Regions from separate parts of the Microcystis sp. M083S1 genome, predicted to be linked through region 3. Evidence: predicted binding sites of a transcription regulator. Region 3 holds the regulator's gene; each other region holds the start of a gene.
The links. Region 3 encodes HrcA, which represses chaperone genes, less so after heat shock. Its sites were predicted from a motif close to TTAGCACTCNNANNNTNNGAGTGCTAA; they were not measured.
Positions count from the first base shown of each region.

Region 1: groES (co-chaperone GroES) is a predicted target of HrcA. The motif match lies at 1,480-1,506, and genes of this name have one in related genera.
Region 2: groL (chaperonin GroEL) is a predicted target of HrcA. The motif match lies at 942-968, and genes of this name have one in related genera.

Region 1 is NZ_JADBTB010000065.1:45,545-47,825, forward strand. It holds gene groL (chaperonin GroEL) at 1-1,074, opposite strand, end outside; gene groES (co-chaperone GroES) at 1,121-1,432, opposite strand; gene IM450_RS06045 (CAAD domain-containing protein) at 2,181-2,281, opposite strand, start outside.
Region 2 is NZ_JADBTB010000119.1:7,165-9,445, reverse strand. It holds gene IM450_RS12390 (ATP-dependent nuclease) at 1-763, opposite strand, end outside; gene groL (chaperonin GroEL) at 1,005-2,281, shown strand, end outside.
Region 3 is NZ_JADBTB010000223.1:5,966-8,246, forward strand. It holds gene IM450_RS20280 (rhodanese-like domain-containing protein) at 213-551, shown strand; gene hrcA (heat-inducible transcriptional repressor HrcA) at 904-1,980, shown strand; gene IM450_RS20290 (hypothetical protein) at 1,967-2,260, opposite strand.

The sequences.
Region 1 (2,281 bases), on a different contig from region 3:
GTAGGAAGAATCGGTTTCCTCGATTTGACGGCGAATTTGCTCACAACGGGTTTTCACTGCCACGTCGTTTCCTTCGGCCACGATGGTGGTGGTATCTTTGTTCATAGTGATACGGCGGGCCGTACCTAAGCTGTCAATTTTAGTGGTTTCCAGTTTTAAACCCGCATCTTCGCTAATGACTTGACCACCGGTTAAGACGGCGATATCTTCTAACATCGCTTTTCTGCGATCGCCAAATCCAGGAGCTTTCACCGCAGTGACGTTAAGAACACCGCGCAGACGGTTAACCACTAGGGTTGCCAAAGCTTCTTTTTCGATGTCTTCGGCGATAATTACTAGGGGTTTACCTTGACGGGCAACTTGTTCGAGAATGGGAACCAAATCCTGTACTAAACCGATTTTTTTGTCGGTAATCAGAATAGCAGGATCCTCAAAAACGCATTCCATGCGCTCGGTGTCGGTGACAAAGTAGGGAGAGATATAACCTTTGTCAAAACGCATCCCTTCGGTGATTTCTAGTTCGGTGGTCATCGATTTCCCTTCTTCTAGGGAAATTACGCCTTCTTTGCCGACTTTATCCATGGCCGAGGCGATCATTTGACCGACTTCATCATCGTTACCGGCAGAGATTGCGCCCACTTGTGCGATCGCTTTGGAGTCTTCTACGGGTTTCGCGTGTTTGGCGATTTGACTGACGAGGAAATCGGCAGCTTTATCGATACCTTTTTTCAGAGAAATCGGGTTAGCACCGGCGGCGACGTTGCGTAAACCTTCTTTAACAATAGCGTGAGCGAGAACGGTGGCGGTAGTTGTACCATCACCCGCTACATCGTTGGTTTTTGAGGCGGCTTGGCGAATTAAAGCCACACCGGTGTTCTCGATATGGTCTTCCAGTTCGATTTCTTTAGCGATGGTGATGCCATCATTGACGATTTGGGGTGCGCCAAATTTCTTTTCGAGGACGACGTTACGACCTTTGGGGCCAAGGGTGACGGCCACCGCTTCGGCCAGAAGATCCATGCCTTTTTCTAAGGCGCGACGGGCATCTTCGTTGTAGATAATAGATTTAGCCATAATGTCTCGTTATTCGTGCAAAATAGGGGTTTTCAAGGGGAGATGATTAGGAAACGACGGCGAGAATGTCTTTTTCGGAGAGGAGAACGTATTCTTCGCCACCAAGTTTGATATCGGTTCCGGCATATTTGGAGTAGAGAACTTTGTCACCCACACCCACTTCCACAGGGGTGCGGCTACCGTCATCGTTGCGTTTGCCAGCCCCGGCGGCCACGACTTCCCCGATTTGGGGTTTTTCTTGCGCGGCATCGGGAAGGAAAATACCACCGGCGGTTTTTTCTTCGCTGGGGCTAACTTTAACGAAAACTCGATCGCCTAGGGGTTTAACAGTTGTTACGTTGATGCTGACTGCAGCCATGGAATATCCTCCGTTTGTCTTGTATTTGGGTAAGTGTCTTTTCCAGATTAGCACTCTTACCTTCCGAGTGCTAATTTACCGAAATACGAGGCCCCCTGACAACGGCTCGATCGGTACGGGTTCCCGAACTATGGTGTTAAGCTAGGGTTTGCGGCAAAAAGTTTGTTGGTGGGGTTAGGGACTTGCGTAGGAATAATATCCCAGCCAGAAAATCGCTCTGTAGAAGAACCAGACCAGCCAGATGGCGCATTATCAAAGCGCAAGTCCCTAACATCTCGAAGGCTCTCCCCCTACTTAGGGTGATCAGCAAACCTGATCGATCGGAGGGCGCAAGCATTGCGCCCCTACAGTAACGGATTTTGTCCACAATGTAGGGGCGAACTGCGTTCGCCCAAAAGGTACATTATCAAAGCGCAAGTCCCTTAGGAGTCAGTATTCTCCGAGTCAGGAGAATTAAGAATAAGCATTAATCAATTAAATGCTCTATTTAGGGATTTTAGGCAATTTTATGCCTATTTTTCTCATTTTTGCCCTTTCAAAAATTAATTATGCAAGAACTCTATTAAATCTGGTTATTAAAAACTGATTATTTATTCTCCCTATTGCTTTTTGCCTCTTGCCTTTTGCCTAAAACCCATAACTTTTGTACCTCACTAGACTGAAAAACGCTATAGTGTAAGCTGTTGTGCAAAAACAAAGGAGTTGAGCGGAAACACTCAACTCCTTTGTTTTTTATGCTTGATTCTATCTATAAAGTGTTATTGTGACTGCCAAAAACTTGCGCTTTTAGTGCATCAATTTCGGCTAATAACTCGCGACGATTTTCATCCTTGAGCAGATAGCGCCAGA
Region 2 (2,281 bases), on a different contig from region 3:
CAGATATAATGTCATAGGATTTGCCCCCCTGTTTATATTCGCAGATTATTTGGGTGTCCACTCCTCGTTCGTATTGAGGGTCTTTTAAATCAACGTTAAACCAGTTTTTGACAACCTTTTGAATTTCACTCCAATCCTTTCGATTTTCTTGCCAAACTCGCAGCAGTAAATTTCTTAATATACTTCCGGGCTGCGCTTTTCCCACTTGTTTTCGCAGCGGTCCGTCATCACGCCATTCTTCATTGGGTTCTAATCCCGAAAAGGGCGGAACGTAAGCAATAATAGGTAAAAGAGAAGGGGAGTGATTTGACTCTCCTTCTAATTCACGGAAATGTTCCCATCCTTCCGAAGGAATTGCGTAGATAGTTTGAGGAGAACCATATCGTAGTTTAACCCCCAAAGAGCATGGTTCTGGCCCGGAAGATTCCGCTATCCAAGTAACATCAATTTCAATGAGAATAAACTCTTGCTTTTTGGAACCATCTACTTTTGGATAGTGGCGCTCGGTCTTCTCTCGCCACAAAAGATTAAATTCTGGAACGGGAAGGGCTGTAAAGTTGGGAAGGACAACTTGTTTGCCGGTCGTTCCGCTCCGTTTCACCGCCCGCCGGAACTCCTCAATACAGAACTGCCAGATCGCTAAAGCCTGTAAAATGGTGCTTTTACCACTGTTATTCCGTCCAACTAAGAGATCGAAGAGAGCAAACTCGTAGGTTTGTTCCTTGATACTCTTGAAATTTCTCAGGGTTAGCTTGGTTATCATCGATCTGGTTAGGCTGTCGGCATCTTCATCTTAAATTATGCAAGTTAACATCGCTCACTTTCCCAGACCCCATTTTTAAGGACAAAAATAGATCGGGACTAACTCATCTCTCCAGCTAGGGCAACGAAAACGATCGCGCTTTTCGGTTCAGGGATCGGAGGGGAGTCGATCGCCTGGATTAGCACTCAAGCCCTAAGAGTGCTAAATTAACTATAAGGAGTCCTATCACAACAGCGATACCATGTCCAAAATCATTGCCTTTAAAGATGAATCCCGTCGCGCCCTAGAAAGAGGTGTCAACGCCTTGGCCGATGCGGTAAAAATCACCCTCGGTCCGAAAGGACGCAATGTCTTGTTAGAAAAGAAATACGGCGCCCCCCAGATCGTTAATGACGGCATCACCGTGGCCAAAGAAATCGAATTGTCCGATCCCCTCGAAAACACCGGGGCGAGATTAATTCAGGAAGTAGCGGCAAAAACCAAAGATTTAGCGGGAGATGGCACCACTACCGCCACCATCATCGCCCAGGCTTTAATTAAAGAAGGTCTGAAAAACGTTACCGCCGGGGCCAATCCCGTCGCTTTAAGACGCGGACTGGACAAAACCATCGCCTATCTGGTGGAAGAAATCGCCGCCGTCGCTAAACCGATCGCGGGAGATGCGATCGCTCAAGTGGCCACCGTTTCTTCCGGCAACGATGAAGAAGTGGGACAAATGATCGCCACCGCCATGGAAAAAGTCACCACCGATGGCGTAATCACCGTGGAAGAATCGAAATCCCTAACCACGGAATTAGAAGTAGTGGAAGGGATGCAGATCGATCGCGGTTATATCTCTCCCTATTTCATCACCGATCAAGAAAGACAGATCGTCGAGTACGACAACCCTCTGATCCTGATTACCGATAAAAAAATCAGTGCGATCGCTGAATTAGTCCCCGTCCTCGAAGCCGTTGCCCGTCAAGGTCGTCCCCTATTAATTATCGCCGAAGATGTGGACGGCGAAGCCTTAGCCACTCTAGTGGTCAACAAGGCCCGGGGAGTCTTAAATGTCGTCGCCATCAAGGCCCCCAGTTTTGGGGAACGTCGCAAGGCGGTTTTACAAGATATCGCCATCCTCACCGGCGGTCGTCTGATTTCCGAAGAAGTGGGCTTAAGTCTTGACACCGTTAGCCTCGATCTGCTAGGGCAAGCGGCAAAAATCACCCTAGAGAAAGACAATACAATTATTGTCGCCTCCGGAGACAGCCGCAATAAGGCCGATGTGCAGAAACGTCTCGCCCAACTGAAAAAACAGTTAGAAGAAACCGATTCTGAATTCGATAAGGAAAAATTACAGGAACGCATCGCTAAATTAGCCGGCGGTGTGGCCGTCATTAAGGTCGGGGCAGCCACAGAAACCGAACTCAAGGATCGCAAACTCCGCATCGAAGATGCCCTCAATGCCACCAAAGCCGCCGTGGAAGAAGGTATCGTCCCGGGCGGTGGTACAACCTTGATTCATCTGGCTTCTAAGGT
Region 3 (2,281 bases):
CTGGGTGAATCTATTCGGTATCAATAACTCCCTCCTGCAATAACCTCTGATCAAAGCTTAACTGAAATCCAGCCGGGGACAAATGCGCTTTTTTTGTTCCTCAGAATTCTCCTCACCATCATCACAACCTAGGCACTGTTCACAGATAACCGCTCAGGGTCCCTCGATTTGCTACTCTAAAGGAAAGATAACCGATTCTTAAAACCAAATCTATGAGCATTCCCGAAATTAGCGTCCATGAACTCGCTCTCCGTTTAGCCGATCATGATCCTAATTTACAACTTATTGATGTGCGCGAACCGGAGGAAGTTGCCATGGCATTTGTAGCCAATTTTACCATTTTACCCTTGAGTCAATACCAAGAATGGTCGCCCACTATTGCCAGCCAATTCAACCCCCAAGCAGAAACCCTCGTTATCTGTCACCATGGCATGAGATCCCTACAGATGTGCCAATGGCTACAAAGTCAGGGTTTTACTAATGTTAAAAATATTAACGGTGGCATCGATGCTTATTCCCTCCTCGTCGATCCTAATATTCCCCGTTACTAATTTTGATCGCCCCCATCGGGAAAAGAGAGGGGTAAACTATCCCCTTTCTCCCCATTGATTACGGTTCTTCGGTTTGTCTTCTGCAATGGACGGGGTTATAAGGAATGAAACCCTTATAGAGACAGACATTGCTGCGATTTTTGTCAATTGTTTTTGATCTAGAGCGAACTAATCAATTAAATCTCTTGCCAGATAAGGATATAGTCGATTTATGCCACCCGATCGAACCATACCAAGTAACGAAGAACCTTGATAACTGATAACTGATAACTGACTACTGATAACTGATAACTGATTAAGCGTTATACTGTCTAAAAAAATGTTATAAATCTTTTGTTAAGATTATTCCCCTATGTCCGCTAGAAACCATCTCAGCGATCGCTATCAACATATCCTTAAGGCCACAATCCAACATTATATTGCCACGGCCGAACCAGTTGGCTCGAAAACTCTACTCGAAGAGTACAAATTTACTATTAGTTCCGCCACTATTCGCAATGCTCTCGGTAAACTGGAAAAAGAAGGTTTACTCTATCAACCCCACACTTCCTCCGGACGCATTCCCTCCGATTGGGGTTATCGTCTCTACGTCGATGAGTTAATGACTCCCGATGACCGTATCGGCGAAAAAATCGGCTATTATCTGCATAAAAACGCTAAGTCTCCTGCTTGGAGTCTCGAAAGTCTGCTACAACGGGCCACCCAACTTTTAGCCGGTTTAAGCGGTTATATCGCTATCGTTACCCTCCCCCACACCCTCACCAATACCCTGCGTCATCTGCAATTAGTCCCCGTCTCGGACCGGCAGATAATGTTAATTATTGTTACAGATAGTTTACAAACACGCTCGGTTATGATAGAGATTCCTGAGTCTATGGCAACGGACAAGAAGGATGGATTAGCAGAAGAATTACAAATCCTCTCTAATTTTCTCGGGGAAAAATTAAAAGGTTATTGCTTGGCAGATTTAATTAACCTCGATTGGCAGCAAATCGAGCGAGAATTTACCCGTTATACCCATTTTCTCCAACAATTAAGCCAAGAAATCGGCGCTAGTCTCCAATCCACTGCCACCCCGGAGATTATCGTCCATGGTGTCGCTGAAGTCATTCGACAGCCAGAATTCGCCCAATGGCAACAAGTACAAATGTTACTGCATCTATTGGAAGCGGAACAGGATCGCCTTTTACCCCTGATTTTACAAAGACCAGAACCGGAAAAATCAGCTAAAAAAGTCAAAATCACTATTGGTTCCGAAAATCCTCTGGAATCCATGCGTCCTTGTACTCTTATCTCCGCTTTTTATAAACAGGGAGATACTCCCGTCGGTAGTGTTGGCATTATCGGACCGACGCGAATGTTATACGAAAATACTATTCCCCTAGTGGAATCCACCGCTAACTATCTCAGCGAAGCTATAAGTAAGTAGATATCCCCCGCAAAGGTTCGGGAATGGGACAATCGACAGTAAACTCTAAAATTGTCTCACCATCCCCCAAATAGCCAGAATTGGCAAAACAGAGCAACATCCGCACCAGCGCCACCCACACCTCCGCATCAAACTCCCAATCCTGTCCCCGACGCGCTCCACAGGCGATCGATTTTAGCGCCCAAAAATAACTATTTCTCACCACTGAACCCCCTTTTTTATAAACAGGTACATCCTCATGGTGAATATAAAGAATATCATCTTTAGCGATCGCTCTCATCGGTGGCTAGGAAAGTTATAG